One region of the Rhodococcus sp. G6(2025) genome, then DNA from elsewhere that is predicted to be linked to it. Evidence: riboswitches for the same ligand, from Rfam matches in the RefSeq annotation. Region 1 holds a riboswitch; each other region holds the start of a gene.

The links. Region 1 has a riboswitch for cyclic di-AMP ahead of ACLIVD_RS24495 (NlpC/P60 family protein). Riboswitches for the same ligand answer to the same signal wherever they lie in the genome.
Region 2: linked by a shared signal. The riboswitch ahead of ACLIVD_RS38315 (transglycosylase family protein) and the one ahead of ACLIVD_RS24495 (NlpC/P60 family protein) in region 1 are both predicted to bind cyclic di-AMP.
Region 3: linked by a shared signal. The riboswitch ahead of ACLIVD_RS06650 (transglycosylase family protein) and the one ahead of ACLIVD_RS24495 (NlpC/P60 family protein) in region 1 are both predicted to bind cyclic di-AMP.

Annotation. Positions count from the first base shown of each region.
Region 1 covers NZ_CP179750.1:5,331,742-5,337,577, reverse strand. Annotated here, with positions in the region: gene ACLIVD_RS24505 (Lrp/AsnC family transcriptional regulator) at 1-31, opposite strand, end outside; gene ACLIVD_RS24500 (DEDD exonuclease domain-containing protein) at 28-1,794, opposite strand; cyclic di-AMP (ydaO/yuaA leader) riboswitch at 2,251-2,415, shown strand; gene ACLIVD_RS24495 (NlpC/P60 family protein) at 2,430-2,975, shown strand; gene ACLIVD_RS24490 (C40 family peptidase) at 3,356-4,408, shown strand; gene ACLIVD_RS24485 (peptidase MA family metallohydrolase) at 4,458-5,819, shown strand.
Region 2 covers NZ_CP179751.1:270,141-275,976, reverse strand. Annotated here, with positions in the region: gene ACLIVD_RS38335 (GvpL/GvpF family gas vesicle protein) at 1-215, shown strand, start outside; gene ACLIVD_RS38330 (TetR/AcrR family transcriptional regulator) at 510-962, opposite strand; gene ACLIVD_RS38325 (pyridoxamine 5'-phosphate oxidase family protein) at 1,250-1,909, opposite strand; gene ACLIVD_RS38320 (hypothetical protein) at 2,062-2,220, shown strand; cyclic di-AMP (ydaO/yuaA leader) riboswitch at 2,829-3,042, shown strand; gene ACLIVD_RS38315 (transglycosylase family protein) at 3,051-3,632, shown strand; gene ACLIVD_RS38310 (hypothetical protein) at 3,719-3,907, shown strand; gene ACLIVD_RS38305 (YegP family protein) at 4,175-4,354, opposite strand; gene ACLIVD_RS38300 (hypothetical protein) at 4,695-5,321, opposite strand.
Region 3 covers NZ_CP179750.1:1,393,196-1,399,031, forward strand. Annotated here, with positions in the region: gene ACLIVD_RS06640 (helicase-associated domain-containing protein) at 1-1,287, opposite strand, end outside; gene ACLIVD_RS06645 (hypothetical protein) at 1,348-1,536, shown strand; gene ACLIVD_RS06650 (transglycosylase family protein) at 1,604-2,185, opposite strand; cyclic di-AMP (ydaO/yuaA leader) riboswitch at 2,194-2,407, opposite strand; gene ACLIVD_RS06655 (YccF domain-containing protein) at 2,642-3,019, opposite strand; gene ACLIVD_RS06660 (hypothetical protein) at 3,050-3,289, opposite strand; gene ACLIVD_RS06665 (cold-shock protein) at 3,443-3,853, shown strand; gene ACLIVD_RS06670 (DUF2771 domain-containing protein) at 3,914-4,399, opposite strand; gene ACLIVD_RS06675 (MFS transporter) at 4,406-5,836, opposite strand, start outside.

The DNA.
Region 1 (5,836 bases):
CGGCGTGGATCAGGACGATGGCGTTGATCATGATCGCCAGCCTAAGCGGTGGTCGGCAGAACCCGGCGCGGGTGGTCGGGTCTCGGCGTCCCGTGTCGACGCGCTGCCCGCTCGCGCCAGTGCGCACCACTCGGACCAGGATCCGGCGCCCCGTGCGGGCTCGCACCAGCCCGCGGATGCGCTGACGATGCGGGTGTCCTCCTGGTCGAGCCAGCGCGCGAGCAGGCCGGCCTCCTCGGGGGACGCGCCGCGGAGCGGAGTTGCGTCGGGAACGACGGTTTCGGCGGTGAGGACGAGTGCATCGACCACCGGCATCGGGTGAATTCCGCGCCGGGCGCAGCCCGCGGACGCGAGACGCCCGGAACGGATCACCGCGAACTCCCAGCCGCCGGTCGCGGCCGGGCGAGCGGCCACGAGCTGATCGAGCGCGGTGAGGGCGGCAAGGCGCTGCATCCTCCGCAACGCGAGCACGACCTCCGCGGTGCGATCACGCAGCCGTGCGGCGTTCTCGAACAACTCGCCGGCGGCCAGCTCCTCCACCCGTGCGCGCATGCGCTGCAGCGGGGCGTCGTCCAGGCCGCGCAGGAACTGCCGGAAGAGTGCCGGCCCGGGACGGTAGTCGTCCTCCGTGGCGCGGTCGTGGACGGACGCCGGGCAGCCTCCGAGCTCGCGGGGTGGGCACTGCGGACCGTGCTCCCTTCCCTTCGGGATGCGGCTCGTGCAGGTGCGGAGAATGCAGTACTCGGCGAGGACGTCGGCGACGTCGACGGCGGTCGAGCGGGACCGGAACGGACCGAGCGAGTCGGCGGTCGGGGTACGCACCACCGACAGCCGGGGGAAGGCCTCCACGGTGAGCGTGATCCACCACCCGCGTTTCGGGTATTTGGACCTCCGGTTGTACGGCGGCGTGTGCGCGGCGAGCAGCCGGAGCTCGCGCACACCCGCCTCGAGTGCATGCGCGCACTCGACGTGGTCGATCCGGGTGGTCAAGGCCACCATCTCCTTCATCCGGCCACGCGTCTCCGAGCCGGTGAAGTAGTTGCGCACCCGCCGGCGCAGATCGGTCGCTGTGCCGACGTACAGGACCTCGTCGGACGGTCCGCGGAACAGGTACACGCCCGGAGCGTGGGGGAGATGGCTGGCGAGCGTCCGTTTCGCCCGCTGGTGCGAGGAGACGTCGGGAAGGTAGTCGACGAGCTCGGTGAGACTGTGCACCCCTTGATTGCCGACCCTCGCGATGAGGGCGTGCAGGACGTCGACGGTGGCCCGGGCGTCGTCGAGTGCCCGGTGGGTCGGAGTGGTCCCGACGTCGAACAGCCGGGCCAGCGACGACAGCTTGACGGACGGCGCTTCGTCGCGGCTGAGGACGCGCCGGGCCAGTTTGACGGTGCAGAGCACGGTGAACTTGGGCCAGGGGGTGTCGGTGGCGGACGCGGCGGCCTTGAGGAAGCCCGTGTCGAACGGGGCGTTGTGCGCGACGAGCACCGCGCCGCGTGCGAACTCCAGGAACGCCGGCAGCACTCGCTCGATCCGCGGGGCGTCGATCACCATGGCGGTGGTGATGCCGGTGATCTCCACGATGTGCGGGGGGATGGACCGTCCCGGGTCGACGAGAGTGGCCATTTCGGCGATCACCTCGCCACCGCGGATCTTCACGGCGCCGATCTCGGTGATGGCGTCCTCGCCCGGCCGCGCTCCGGTGGTCTCGAGGTCGACCACCACGAACGTGGTGTCCCGCAGTGGGGTGTCGAGCTCGTCGAATCTCAGCTGTTCGGGTACACCGGGGACGCTCACGGCTCAGAGCGTATGGACGGGCACCGACAGAACCGCCCGGAGAGCCGGAGAGACGAGGATCACACTGACCGTCTCGGGCGGCGGTCACGGGCGGTGCGAGGGTCGGGCGCGCGGCCGAAAACGAGGTGTTCGGACGGGGCGGGGACCGGTACCGGCCGGTCGGGCGCGTGTCGCGGGTGCGGTCCGCGGCACCCCGGTTGAACAGCAGAAACGCTGACCGGGAGAGAATCGGGGAGTCGTCAGGCTTCGCGAAATGCCCACTCCCGCTGTCGAAACGAGATCGGAAACAAACCGCCTGTTATCCGGTCGTTACCGAATGTGGGTATCGCGCGCCCGCAAAGCCGGAATCGGCCCAAACGGACACTTTCCGCGTGTTCCGGTCGACATCGGGGTATTCCATTTCGTAACCTTCCTGAGACCTAGCGGAGTCTCGCAGCCCCAACACCGGGGCAGCATCGCTAGTCACCGCCTAATCGGCCACTCGCGAGAGCGGTCGTACCGGGAACCCAAGTTTCTACTGGGGTGAATCCCGCCGGGACGTCCTCACGCACCGGTGGGTAGGGCTGATCTTCCCAGCCCGAACCCGTCAGCTAACTCGGTCGGCGGATGAATGGAAGAAACGGAGTACCCCTTTCGTGGCGTCACAAGTTTCCAAGCGGAATGTGCGACGGGCAGTCGTCGCCGGCGCGCTCGCAGTCGGAGCGCTCACCGCTACCGCGGCCCCCGCGGCCGCAGATCCCGTCACCATCCCCGGAGTCGGAACCTTCGAGATCCCGGGTGTCGTCATCCCGCAGATCCCCGGTGTCCCGAACCTGCCCGCGCCCCCGGCGCCGGCCGGCACCGCAGGTGACAAGGCCGTTCAGGCCGCACAGACCAAGCTCGGCTCGCCGTACGTCTACGGCGCCGCCGGCCCCAACTCGTTCGACTGCTCCGGTCTGGTGCAGTGGGCGTTCAAGCAGGCCGGACTGAACCTGCCGCGCACCAGCTACGCGCAGGCGGCGGCAGGCGCTCCCGTCTCGCAGTCCGATCTCCGCCCCGGCGACGTCGTCTCCTTCTACGGCGGATCGCACTCGGGCATCTACGCCGGCAACGGCAACGTGATCCACGCCTCCACCGAGGGTCAGCCCGTCAAGTTGGCGCCCATCGCGTCCATGCCTTTCGACGGCGCACGCCGCTACTGATCCACACGCGAGGCGAGGCATCCACCGAGTCGAGGGCGGGGATGCACGGGGTAGCTTCGTAGGATCTCGCACGACCACCGAGGGTGGGTTCGAATCACGATTCGAACCCACCCTCGATGTCGTTGCGCCCCAGGCAGACAGCGTGTCGTTCACCCGTCGGGTGGTCCCCGCCACCCCGTTCGTGACATAGGTGGACACAAACGTATGCCGTTCCGTAACCTATCCGAGACCTTGCGAAGTCTTGTCGCGCCAACCGGGCGGCAACGCGGGTCACCACCTCTTCGGCACTCCACGGTCGCATCGGCCGAGGAAATCCCTGAGCCGCGCCTCGGACACCCGGCCCGGCTGGTGGAGAGCGACGATCGGAGAACTGCATTTCCGTGGCCTCACACAAGTTGAAGCGCTCCCTGGGCAGCGTGCTGACCGCCGGCGTGCTGTCGGTGGCCCTCGTGTCGCTGCCGGCGATCCAGGCCGGCGCAGACCCGGTGACCACCAACCCGACCGACGCGCTGACGAAGCTCGGTGACCTGTCCCGGCAGTCCGAGCAGACGTCGGAGGCACTCCACAACGCGCAGATCGATCTCGCGGCCAAGCAGTCGGCGCAACGCGACGCCGACGCGCAGCTCGCAACGGACCAGGGTGTGCTCGACGCCGCCAACGCGCGCGTCGCCGTCTTCCAGCCTGTCGTGAACAAGCTCGCCACCGCCAACTACCAGGGCGCACGGACCAATCGCCTCTTCGCCGTGATGGTGAGCGATTCGCCGCAGCAGCTCCTGGACCAGATGTCCGCCCTGGACGCCATCTCCAACGACACCCGCAATCAGGTCGCGCAGTTCCAGTCGGCCACGTCGGAAGCCACGAAGGCCGCCGAGGCGTCGAAGAAGTCCGCCGATTCCGCACGGTCCGCGACCGAGCAGGCCAAAGCGGTGAGCGACGATCTGCAACGCAAGCAGAGCGACCTGCAGGCGCAGATCGCCGACGTGATCAAGGCATTCGGAGATCTCACCGGCGCCGAACGCGACCAGCTGGCGGGCACGCCCTTCCCGCCCGGCTTCGACCCGAACACGATCCTCGCGCATCTCACCCCCGGCTCGGGCACGAGCGCGCTGCAGGCAGGCATGACCCGTATCGGCGACCCCTACGTGTGGGGCGCCACCGGTCCGGACGAATTCGACTGCTCGGGACTGGTCGTGTGGGCGTACAAGCAGATCGGCAAGACGCTGCCGAGGTCCAGTCAGGCGCAGGCCAGCGGCGGCACCCCGGTGTCCCGCGACGCCCTGCAGCCCGGCGACGTCGTCCTCTTCTACAACGACGCGTCCCACGTCGGCCTCTATGCAGGAAACGGCAACATTCTCCACGCCTCGACGTTCGGTGTGCCGGTGAAGATCGAGTCGATGGCGAAGTTCCCCTTCTACGGGGCGCGCCGCTACTGACGGCGACCGTCCGACAGCGGCGGCCGGGCGTGCTCATACACTCACCGGCGTGCCCGCTTCAGACCCGTCTCCCGCAACGGATCCGACCTCGCGCCGTCAGGCGCGCCCGTGGGAGCTGGCCGCACTGGCCGGACTCGTCCTCGCCGTCGTCGTCGTCCTCGCGCTGACCGGGTTCTCCCGGACCGAGCGGGGCACGGACGGAGCCGTCGGTACCGCGCAGGCCGACGCCGACGCGCGTGCGACAGCCGTCCAGACGCTCCTCGACACCTGGGCGTCGGCCGTGCGGACGAACGACGCGGCCCGGTTGTCCGGTCTGATGGATCAGGCGGCGGCACCGGGATTCCTGGCCGCCGAGACGCGGCGGGCGGGCAACGTTGCCGGGGTCGAGTTCTCGGACTGGGGCTACGAGATCGCCGAGGGCGCCCAGACAGCGGTGCCGTCGAGCCTCGGCGACGCGCTCGGGGCCGACGAGGTGTGGGCCCCCGCCGTGCAGCTCCGCTACGCGATCGCGGACGAGAGCCCCACCCGCAAACCGGTGGCTCTCGTCGTCGCCCGGCGCGGCGAGCGCTGGGCACTGGTCAGCGACAGCGCCACCGTGGACGGCGACCGGCGGACCTGGCGCGGACCGTGGGATTTCGGACCCGTCGTGTCGCGCCGCGTCGACACCGGTGACGGGCAAACGTCGGTGGTGCTCGGACATCCCGAGAACGCCACCATGGTCGACCGGCTGGCGGACGAACTCCCCGCCGCCGTCGTCAACGCCACCCAGCTGTGGGGTTCGAACTGGGCGGGCCGCGCGCTCGTGTGGGTCGCGGGATCGCAGGACGAGTTCACGGCGCTCGTCGGCCCGAATCACGACGGACGCGACATCGCCGCCGTCGCCATCTCGGACGCCGTCGACCCCGACGCCGCCACGGTCACCGGACAGCGGATCGTGTTCAGCCCCGCGTCCGAGGACCGGCTGACCGAGGTCACCCGCCGGGCGATCCTGCGGCACGAGCTGATCCACGTGGCGGCGCGCGCCGAGACGGTGGACCGCTCACCGATGTGGGTGCTGGAGGGCTACGCGGAATACGCGGCATACCGGGGTACCGGCGAGGCCGAACGGCAGATCGCGCCGGCACTGACCGCGCAGGTGGGCGCCGAGGGTCCGCCGACCGAGTTCCCCGAGGACACCGACTTCTCCGGATACGGCGAACGCGGCTCGGTCGCCTACGAGACGGCATGGTCGATCAACGCCTTCGTCGCGGAGCAGTACGGCGAATCGAGGCTGACGGAGCTGTACCGGACGCTGGCCGTGGGCGAGGCGGACCCGGAGACGGTCGACGGACGGCTGTCCGACGTCCTCGGCGTCGACGCCGATCAGTTCCGCGACCGCTGGACCGACTGGGTGGGCGCTCACCTGGGGTGACCCTGCGTCGCCTGCGC
Region 2 (5,836 bases), on a different replicon from region 1:
TGCTGTCACCGCTGACCGACACCGTCACCGTCCGCGAACCCACCCACGACGAGGACGCGGTCCAGATCGCGGTCCTGCTTGAGGTGGACCGGCAAGGCGAACTTGAGCAGACGGTCGGAGACCTCGCCGCGCGCTGGGACGACCGGGTCACCATGCGCCTCGTCGGCCCGATGGCACCCTACGACTTCGTGGTGGCACCGAAGCCGGAGGACTGACCGAGGGGTCTGCTGTCAGTCCTCGTCCCGCTGCCCCTCCAGCAGGTGAAGGGGGTGATCTCGCTGGTTCGAGCAGGAGATGCTTCCATCCACGCCTGCCTCAGATGCCTGATCCCCTCGGGTCAGGACGAGTCGCGTTGCACCCGTGGGTTCCGTCGCTCTCGCACTGCCCTCTTCGACAGTGCCGGGGGATGACCAGGATGAATGAGACGGGCACCTGCGGGCATCAACCGCTTGTGATGAAGCGATCTCGTGCGCCCCGCGAGGGCAGGCCGCCGACCCCGCGGGGCCAAGTCAGGACGCGGTCGGCTCCATGCCCGGCGGGGAGGCCGTGGAGGATGTGCGCCGGGCGGCGAACTGCCGGAAATACGTCTCGGCGGCCGGGTCGGTGAGGGTCGGCAGCAGCAGTGTCCATCCGGTGGTGACCCGGTGCGTGGGGCTGTCGAGGGCGCCGGTCGCCGTGGCGAGCACCCGGGCCCCAAAGGCCATCTCCACCAGGACTTCGGCGAGCTCGTCCGGGTCGATGCCGGCGCGCAGATCCCCCTCTTCGCCGGCCCGAAGGGCGAGGTTTCGGCAGTGCAGCGTCCAGGTCTCGAAGATTCTCGGCGCCGCATGGTCGCCGCGGTAGTCGCCGATCTCGAAAAGCAGCCGGAACGCGGCCCGAACCAGTGGATCGTCGCGGCCGTAGTCGGCGAGGACATAGGAGAGATCGATGAGGGCTTCCAATGCACGGGAATGTGTGGTCATCCGCTGTGCGCAGGCCTGCTCGAATCTTCGGAAGCCCTCGTCGATCACTGCGCGGGCAAGGTGCTCCTTCGTGGGGAAATGGAAAACAGGCCGCCTTTGGTGGTGTAGGACTTCCCGGAGATCGCATTCAACGTCGCGTGCACATACCCGTGGCCGTCGAATTCTTCCGCCGCCCGCTGCAGTAGCGCGCTTCGGGTCAGTTGTGCCCGTCTCTGGGTCACGAGACCGGCTCTTCTCGCGTGCCCCCGTCGGTCAGCGGCGGCCGGCGACCGTGACGCTCAGCCACGTCAGAAACACCTCGACGGCAAGGCCGGAGTCGATTCGGGCGGTGCGGTCGCCGCCGCTCTGTCGTAGCGCCGGGTGTCTTTCGCGTCGAAGTAGTCACCGCCCTTGCGTTTCGCGTCGTCGGTTCCCCAGTCCCGGTGGTGCGGAACGGGCTCCATGCGGGGAATGTGTTTGCGGCAGTGAATGTATGCCTCTTCGACCTCCACCATCACCCACCGCTGCGGGATTCGTCCCGGCGCGCAGTCGCCCGGTAGATCCGGGAGTTCGGAGCGCAGCACCGCGTCCTCGACGATCCGCGCCGCGCCGTTGATGTGCAGCCCGATCAGATCGTGGACGAAGTCGACGAGCACGAGTCCGACGTGCGGGTTCTCGGCGATGTTGCCGAGACTGGCCATCACCCCGTTGCCTCGGTACTCGGGGTAGGCGAGGGTTTTGGGGTCGATCACGTGCAGGAATCCGGGTGCGCCGGCGCGCAGGCTGTTGTCACATTCGCCGGCCGCGTCCGCGGTGGCGACGAACGCGATCTCCTGGCGGCCGACGAAGTCGATCATGGCCGGAGTGAGATGGTCGAGCACCTGTTCGGCGTAGAACCGGATGGCACGCTCGACGGTGCCGTATCGATGCTGGAGGTCTCGTTCTCCGGCGCTACCGAGCTGCCTCATCTGTCTCTCCATTACGGTTCGGCATCATTGGCTGGTTCACCCTACGGGACACACGCGGGTGCGTCGCGCCGCGCAACAACACCGTGGGAGGGCTGCGACGCGGGAGATCCCGGGGCAGGCATCGGTCGGTGACCTGGGCGTACCGTGAATGGATGAAGACCAAATCCCCTCGAGACGAGCTTGCCCGCCGGCTGGCCGAGCGGGACGAGTTAGTGGTGGAAGTCCTCGAACTCGAGGGCCGGCTGGAGAGGGCCAAACGCCGCCTCGACGAGGTATCCGCCGAGATCGACTCGTCCGGGCACATCGAGTAGCACTTCTCCGGGGCGTGCAGCACGACTGATGTGGGAGTGTGTACCGGCCACGCGCTCATGCTGGAGCGGACCGACGAGTTCAGCGCTCTCGTCCTGGGTTTCCTGCGGGAGCGCGGCTGCCCTGAGGTGGCCCGCAGGGCCGGGACCGGTCAACGGCCGGCCCGGGAGTTTCGCACGCCCTGCGCCCAATCCCCTCCATCGCAACCGCCTTCCTCCTCAGCTGATCGATGTCGCCCCTCCACTGTCTGCCGCGCCATCGCCGCGCCGAAGACGCACAATGCCCACCGATCGGACCTGAGTGTCATCCACTCATCCCACCCATCCCCATCTCCGCTCAGGGCACGGCCAAGGACATCGTCGACGCACCCCGGTGCCGTGAGCTTACTCACATAACGGCCCGGTAACGGAAGGGCTACGGCTCGGCGATACGCGCGTCTTGTCGCCACTAGCTGGGCACGGTCTCTGCGCGCCCAATGAGGCCCCGCAACAGGCGAAGACACTCCGCGTTATCAAATGGTGACATTGCGGCCTGGGCCCGTTACGGTCGTCACCGGCCGAGGAAACATCGGCCACATCCGGCCCGCCGCGCCAAACCTCGTCCCGCGGGTACCGGAGTCCCGACGAAGCATTCCAGGGACGAGGACGGGGGACCCAAAGTCCTCCAGGGAACGCAAGTTCTCAGACGGACACCGGCCCGAATGTGCCTCGCACACTCGGATCTTGGGGTGAAGCCAGACCCTCTCCAGCCAGGAGAGGCGAGGCCGGGCGACCTCTCAGCCCGAACCCGACAGCTGACCTCGCAGGCGCGTGTGGAGAGGATCTCGACCACTATGAGCGGACGCCATCGCAAGCCCACCACCACCGGCCGCACCGTCGCCAAGGTCGCCGTCACCGGCGCCATCATGGGCGTCGCCGGAGCAGCCTTCTCGGGCACCGCGAACGCGGCACCTGACTCCGACTGGGACCGCCTCGCGCAGTGCGAGTCCGGCGGAAACTGGGGAATCAACACCGGAAATGGCTTCCAGGGTGGACTCCAGTTCTCCCCGAGCACCTGGAACGCACACGGTGGCACCCAGTACGCGGCCACCGCCAACCAGGCCTCGCGTGAAGAGCAGATCGTCGTCGCCGAGAAGGTTCTCGACTCCCAGGGCTGGGGCGCATGGCCGTCCTGCTCCTCGAGCCTCGGCCTGAGCAGCGCACCCACCCAGCGCACCGCCCCCGCAACCGTGCCCGAGGCCCCCGCGGCGCCGGCCCTGCCCGACCTCACGGGCGGCGTCCCCAGCACCAGCGGCACCTCGCAGTATGCCGGTGTCGTCGACACCGCGATCGAGGCCGTCAAGGCTCAGGGCATCGCGATCGATCCCCAGATCCTGCAGCTCATCGACGCGAACAAGGTACTGCTCCCGCAGTAATCCCCCGCAATTCACAGAAGAGGGGCCCTGCACCGATCCGGTGCAGGGCCCCTCTTCTGTCTTCGGTCAGCGGTCAGCGGTGAGGCATGGTGCTGATCAAGGCGGTGTCCTTCTCATTGGCGTTGCTTGACAACGGAACCGTGGTACCCATCGCGCACGACGTCAAGGTCCTGCCGCAGCGCCAGGACCTCAACTTCTACGAGAACCACCTGACAACGCTGCCCGAAAACGGCATCGGCGGAGCCTTTTACGGTGAATGTTCGTATCCGGATTGAGCAAGTCGATAACCGCGGTGTTTAGCACCCCACGTTGGGCGGCAACTGCGTGTTCGGTCTGGTCGCTGACGCGCACACCGTCAAGTGGCCGGAGGTGAAAGCGGTGTGTGGTCGGCCCACGCGGGGGATGGAGCAGCAGCCGCATTTCGATCCCACCGAATGGCCGCTACCGAAATGGCGGGCCAAGGGTTGCTGGGTCTGCGCCGCCCGAACCGAATAGCCTGCCGCCGGAGCGTTCCTTCCAGCGCAAGGCATGCGTCCTCCAGGTCAGGTTAGGTCCGCGGTTGGAGCCGTTGCCGCATTGGCTTTGATTGAATCGATCCCGTTTTGAGCCGCCGCCTTCGAGGTGTAGCCCTGGCTGGCCGCGATGATCTCGCCGTTAGCCGCCTTCAGGTGAAACCGGAACTGGCCGGCGGTGTCCTTGAACAGCTCGAACTTCGCAGTCATCGCTCCTCCTCTGGATGAGTCCCCGGCGGACGCGGACCATGCTCACGGTAAGCCGATCGAACACGCATCGACAACGAAATACACGATTCCCCCACGGAGGTCAGCTACCAGGCATGGCCATTGAGTGCCCGGAAATGATGCATCTGATGAAATACGGAGCGGTCTAGTTGGCATAATACAAATTATCGGCTTTATGAAAATGCTTGTTTGCCAGCCTATTTGGTAGATGGCGCTGCCGAAATGGTCGTGATCGCTGCGGGGTGCCGCATCAAGGATCAGCCCTTCGCGAAGAAGGTCTGCGCTTCTATCGATTCTCTCGGTACGAATGCGCCCGCGCCCGTCACGATGGATCGTCGGGAACCGCCCACAGGCGGAGCTGGACCGTCGGCCCGTGTCGGGGATCAGTGCCCGGAGCCCGGCGGCGTCTTCGCGGAGTGTCTTCTGCAGGTGGGGTCGGACCTTCGGCGACGTCTGGCGGTAGTGGGCAGCCTTGGCGTACGAGGTCGGCGGTGTTCTCGATGAGCCGCGCCGCTCGCATGAGGAGCGACTCGGGCACCCAGACGGCGGGGAGGTCCCCGTCGTGGTCTCTGGCCAGGACGCCGAGCGTGGAGATCAGTGCCATCGCCGTTGCCGGCTCGTCGGGATCTTTGTCGCCGCCGCCGAGGGCGGTGACTTCGACGAGGGCGGCGATCGTCGCACCGAGGGTGGCCAGAGGCATGGCGGTGGTGCGGGGCAGGGCCAGTAGGTCGGCGCCGGGCGCCTCATCTTTGATGATCAGGGCCAGGTCGCGGGCGAGGGTGCGCAGTGTGTCGTGGTCGAAGTACTGGCGGGCGGAGCGTTCGGTGATGTGCATCTGCTCCGCTACGGCAGCTACTCGTTCGGTGAGCAGGACCTCGAGTTGGTCGGTGGGGACGGTCAGCCCGATGCGTGCCAGCTCTCCACCCAGGGCGGCCGCCGTCGTACTCATCCACGATGATCGTCGCGGCATCGAGGCCTCCTGATCTGAGCGTTCAACCACCTGGTCTGTCTACCAGCCCCCGCGCACGGCGAACGATGGTCGTGTCGCAGCATACGGATAGCCTGCCGCCGGGCCACTGATGGTGATCGCCGGGTTGCCGTGCCATCTGGAGGTTTCCGGTATGGCCATGGCCAAAACGGACCCTGGTGACCGCAGAACGGCGCTCAGCAAAACTTCCGGTATTGCTATGGGGGTGTGCCAGGATTTATCTGGGTAAATACTCGGCCCGAGCCCGAACACAAGGTTCGGGCGGTCGCCATTCAGGCGGCATGTTCGAGTTCGCCGTCCAGCTCGCCGCCGACCACCGTGGACCATCCGCTGGCGCAGTTTGTCGAGGGGCCCTGCGCGAAGACACCGGAACCGGTGCCGCTGCTGGCCAACGCTCGCTGCGGAGAGCTGGTCGTGCCGGTAAACCGCACAAAGGCAGATGGTCCGACTATGCGGTTGGCCATCGCGATCATTCC
Region 3 (5,836 bases), 3.9 Mb from region 1:
GCGCCACGCCAGCAGCCGGCTGACCTCCGCCGGACCCGCGGAGTGGCCGCTGCCCAACTCCGCCAGCAGCCCGAGTATCGCCTGCCGGTCGCGCGGCGCGGACGGTGCGCGCACTTCCTCGGACAGCGCGGCGACCGGTTTGTCGTTGGCATCGCGCATGCCGATGAACCAGGCCATGCGCGGAAGTTCCAGCCACGCCGCGGCCAGGGCGTGCCACCGCCGGGCGACCGGCGAAGTGAGCCAGTTGTCGACCGCGGTGGTCGGGGCCCAGTAGTTCTCCCCGCTGTCCGACGTCGGCGCCGGGTCCGGGGTGCCGCTCGCGATCAGTCCCGCGGCCGAGAGCAGCTCGACGAGCAGGCTCAGCCGGTTCTCGTCGATGCCGGACGTCTTGGCGATGCGGCGCAGTTCGCGGACACCGAGCCCACCTGCCCGCAGCGCGGGCGCCGGGATCTCGCCGAGAGCCTTGACGACGTCCTCGCAGTGGCGAACCAGTTCGAGCGCCTCACCTGCCGCGGCGGCGTTGATGTCGGCCGGCTTGTGCTTGCGGCCCGTCACGGTGGGAGCGGCCAGCGACGTGGGGTCGAAGACGGCCTCCCCGCGCAGGACCTGCCGCACCTGATAGGGCAGTTCGACGGTTTCGTCGTCGATCCACCGCAGCAGCCCGGCGGCGAGGAGCCGCTGCACGGGACGGTCGGGGGGTGTTCCGGGGGCCGCGTCCCGGGTGCGTCCGATCGAACTCGACTTCGACAGGGTCTCCAGGATGTCCCGCTCGACGCTCTGCAGTCCGGCCAGCGCGGCGGTGATCCCGGGTTCGTCCAGCGTCTCGACGGGTTCGGCGCTGCGTCCGACCCGCCACGGGATGGTGGCCACGACAGCGGGAACGATGCGCAGCGACGTCTTGTCCCCCCAGACGATCCCCACGGACCGCAGGCCGTCCAGCGTGGCGTCGACGGTCTTCTTCGTCGCCCGCGACCCCACTGCGTCCTGCAGGGTGGCCCGCGGCACGGCGACCTCGTCGGCCCGTTCGAGCGCCAGCAGTTCGAGGATCCCGAAGTCCAGCGACGTCAGGTTGTCGGCCGCGCGGGCCACCGATGCCCGCTGTTCGGCGCGGCCGGCGAGGACGACGATCGTGGCAGGCGGTGGAACCGCCAGGTCGGGTCGCTTGCGGAGCAGATCCGTCAGTTCGGCGTCGCTGCGCGCGGCCAGCCAGTCCGCGAGGGTCGCGGCGCCGCGCGGGGAGGCAGCGGTGCCGTTGGTGCTCGCGGTGGCGTCGTCGGTGTCGGTCATCGACTATCAGATTAGAGACCTGGGCTGTACGTCGCCGAATGCTCCTGTCAAAATGGCACCGTGGCTAACAATTCGAAGAAGCAGTACGTGGATCCAGGGTGGCCCGAAACCGCCGATGGAGATAGCGCCGTGACCGAACTGTCGTCGAGCCGTGCGGGCGGATTGTCCCCGTTCGGCGAGGACACCGAGTTCCCGCTGCCGGCGGACTCGCTGCCGTACGCGCATCCGCACACCGTGATCAACCGCTGACCCGACGACACAAGAGGGGCCCTGCACCGGATCGGTGCAGGGCCCCTCTTGTGTGAATCGCGGGGGATTACTGCGGGAGCAGTCCCTTGTTCGCGTCGATGAGCTGCAGGATCTGGGGATCGATCGCGATGCCCTGAGCCTTGACGGCCTCGATCGCGTTGTCGACGACACCGGCGTACTGCGAGGTGCCGTTGGTGCTGGGGACGCCGCCCGTGAGGTCGGGGAGTGCCGGCGCCGCGGGGGCCTCGGGCACGGTTGCGGGGGCGGTGCGCTGGGTGGGTGCGCTGCTCAGGCCGAGGCTCGAGGAGCAGGACGGCCATGCGCCCCAGCCCTGGGAGTCGAGGACCTTCTCGGCGACGACGATCTGCTCTTCACGCGAGGCCTGGTTGGCGCTGGCCGCGTACTGGGTTCCACCGTGTGCGTTCCAGGTGCTCGGGGAGAACTGGAGTCCACCCTGGAAGCCGTTTCCGGTGTTGATTCCCCAGTTTCCGCCGGACTCGCACTGCGCGAGGCGGTCCCAGTCGGAGTCGGGTGCCGCGTTCGCGGTGCCCGAGAAGGCTGCTCCGGCGACGCCCATGATGGCGCCGGTGACGGCGACCTTGGCGACGGTGCGGCCGGTGGTGGTGGGCTTGCGATGGCGTCCGCTCATAGTGGTCGAGATCCTCTCCACACGCGCCTGCGAGGTCAGCTGTCGGGTTCGGGCTGAGAGGTCGCCCGGCCTCGCCTCTCCTGGCTGGAGAGGGTCTGGCTTCACCCCAAGATCCGAGTGTGCGAGGCACATTCGGGCCGGTGTCCGTCTGAGAACTTGCGTTCCCTGGAGGACTTTGGGTCCCCCGTCCTCGTCCCTGGAATGCTTCGTCGGGACTCCGGTACCCGCGGGACGAGGTTTGGCGCGGCGGGCCGGATGTGGCCGATGTTTCCTCGGCCGGTGACGACGGTAACGGGCCGAGGCCGCAGTGTCACCATTTGATAACGCGGAGTGTCTTCGCCTGTTGCGGGGCCCCATTGGGCGCGCAGGGACTCTTCCCAGCTAGTGGCGACAAGACGTGCGTATCGCCGAGCCGTTGCCCTTCCGTTACCGGGCCGTTATGTGAGTAAGCTCACATCACTGGGGAGCGTCGATGATGTCCTTGCCGAGGGGCATGAGCGAGATGGGGATCATCTTCAGATTTGCGACCGCGAGGGGGATCCCGATGATCGTGATCGCCATGGCGATTGCCGTCACGACGTGCCCGATCGCGAGCCACAGACCGGCGATGACGAACCAGATGACGTTGCCGATCAGCGAGGCCACACCTGCCGTCGGCTTGTCGACCACGGTCTTCCCGAACGGCCACAGCGCGTAGACGCCGACCCGGAACGACGCGATGCCGAACGGGATCGTGATGATCAGGATGCAGCACAGGATTCCGGCGACGAAGTACCCCAGCGCCAGCCACAGACCGCCGAAGATCAGCCAGATGATGTTGAGCAGAATTCTCATGATCGTCCCCTCGGTCGGTGGTCGGGTGTGTCAGCGCGAGCGTCTGCCCTGCCTCAGTGCCGCGACGATTCCGAGGAGGAATCCGATCGGGCACGCGAGGGCGATGAGATAGAGAACGAGGCCCGGTTCGGAATCGGAGAGCACCGGGGTCAGGAAGATCGCCACGATCGCGACGAAGCCGACCGCGAAGAGGGCGAGTGCGACGCGCAGGAGTCCGTCGCCCCTCCGGGGTGTCTGAGGAGTGCTCGAAGGAGTCGGTTCGTGGGCCACACCAGCAACGATAGTGCCTGGAAACCCGGATGCCGGAGGGGGTCTCTGCAAGGTAGACTGTGGGTACTGCGCGTCCCGCACCAGAGGTGGGGCGCGCTGTTTTGCATACCAAGTGCAACCAACTGCACTCCAAGTGATGAGCGGGTGAACGCGGTGCCGACCGGCAAGGTGAAGTGGTACGACGTCGAAAAGGGCTTCGGCTTTCTGTCGCAGGAAGAAGGGGAGGACGTCTACGTGCGTTCGTCCGCTCTTCCCGAGGGCGTCGAGGGCCTCAAGGCCGGTCAGCGCGTCGAGTTCGGCATGGCCGCCGGTCGACGCGGCCCCCAGGCTCTGAGCCTGAAGGTGCTCGACCCGGCGCCGTCGCTGCGTCAGAACGCCGCACGCAAGGAGCCGTCCGCCAAGAAGCACACGCCGGACGAACTCCACGGCATGGTCGAGGACATGATCACGCTGCTCGAGGCGAAGGTCCAGCCCGATCTGCGCAAGGGCAAGTACCCGGACCGCAAGACCGCCCAGCGCATCTCCGAGGTGGTCCGCGCCGTCGCGCGCGAGCTCGACAGCTGATTCGACGGACAACGGGAAGGCCCCTGCGCTTCGGCGCAGGGGCCTTCTTCGTGTGTCGTGTCAGGCGGTCTTGATCGACCAGGCTGCCCGGGCCTGCGTGAGCCCCTGCTCGTCGATGACGGCGGACGGCAGCTGGATCTCGACGCCGGCCAGCTGCAGGTCTTCCGAGGACGGCACGGTTACGGCGCGGGTCTCACCGGCGCGGTGAGCCTGTTCCTGGACGAGGACCTGCCCCGACGCGTCCTGGTAGACGACGAGCATGCGCCACGGCGCGTCGACGATCTCCTGTGGCAGCGACAGCTGCAGCGAGGAGCCGGGTGGCACGTCGAGTTCGGCGAGGTCGCCGGTTGTGCAGTCCTCGAGATACAGGTTGCAGTACGCCAGCGGGGGGATCTGCTCGGCCCGGTTGTGCGCGAAGGCGGTGATCTCGGGCAGGCGGGGCGAGGAGTTGCGGACCAGTGCGTACAGGACTCCGACGAAGGCCACCAGGACCACCATCAGGCCCACCACGATCAGTGCCAGGATCTTCTTGGTTCGCGCCTGCATTCTCACTTACGTCACATTTCCTGTCGATCGGTCGGCCCGGTGGGTCGAGTGGGGCTCGGTCACTTCTTGTTCGGCCAGGTCGGGGCGTTTTCCGCCGAGTCCGGGCAGAAGGGTGCTGCCGCGGTAGGTGAGGACGGTCTGGACGAGCCCGATGGTCATGACGGCGGACACGACCGAGAACCCGATCCAGTACTCGGTGGGCAGCAGTACGCCCAGCGCGCCGCCCACGACCCAGCTCAGCTGCAGAACCGTCTCGGATCTGCCGAATCCGGACGCGATCGATTCCTCGGGGAGGTCGTGCTGCAGCGACGCGTCCAGCGACACCTTGGCCAGGGCGCTGGCCGCCGACGCGACGAGGGTGGCCAGGGCGGCGGTCAGCAGATTGTCGGTGATCGCGGCGAGAACCGCGATGATCCACACGGCGCCCGTGCAGCGCAGCACGATGAGGGCGGGGCGGCCGAGTTTGATCCGGGCGCCCGCGGCGTTGCCTGCGAAGTTGCCGATGCCTGCGGCGGCGCCGACCAGGCCGAGCATGGCGGCCTGCACCAGCGGCTCGTGGTCGGTCTTCGACTTCGCGACGAACGCGATGTACAGCGTGAGGAACCCGGTGAGCACGCGGATGGTGCTGTTTCCCCACAGTCCGGTGATGACCGCGCGGCCCAGCGGTTGCCTGCGTTTACCGGATTTCGCGGTGGCCGCGGCTTCGGCCTGCAGCACGCGGGTGCGGCCCAGCACCTCGGTCGGGTGCTCGTCGCCGTGGTAGGTGAGGGTGGCGGGCACCTCGCCCTCGGTGACCTCCACCCACGACGGGATCCGCATGCTGAGGTACGCGCCGAGGGCGGTGATGACCGCCGCCAGCCACAGCGCGCCGACGGACCCGGTGGCCATCGCGAGACCACCCGCGAGGGCGCCGGCACCGATGGTTCCGCCGAGCAGTCCGAACACGGTGAGCCGGGAGTTGACCCGCACCAGGTCGATCTCCGGTGGCAGCACACGTGGTGTGACCGCACTCTTGAGCACCGAGAACGACTTGCTGAGCACCATCATTCCGAGCGCGGCCGGATACAGCACCCAGCTGTCGAAGTTGAAGACGAGAACGATTGCCAGGATTGTCCGGAGACCGAACGACGTGGCCAGCGCGACGCGACGGCCGTGCTGAAGCCGGTCGAGCATCGGACCGATCAGCGGAGCGATGACGGCGAACGGGGCGATGGTGATCAGTAGGTACAGCGCGACCTTCGTCTTGTCCTCGCCCGTCGCGGCCGAGAAGAACAGGGTGTTCGCCAGGGCGACGGCGATGGCCGCGTCGGTCGCGTTGTTGGCCATCACCGCGTAGGTCAGCGCGGTGAGCCCCGACTTGTCCGCGCCGTCCGCCTTGGCCGCGCGATGGAACGTCGCGATGCCCTTGTTGGTGAGTTCCCGGCTGCGCATCGCCGC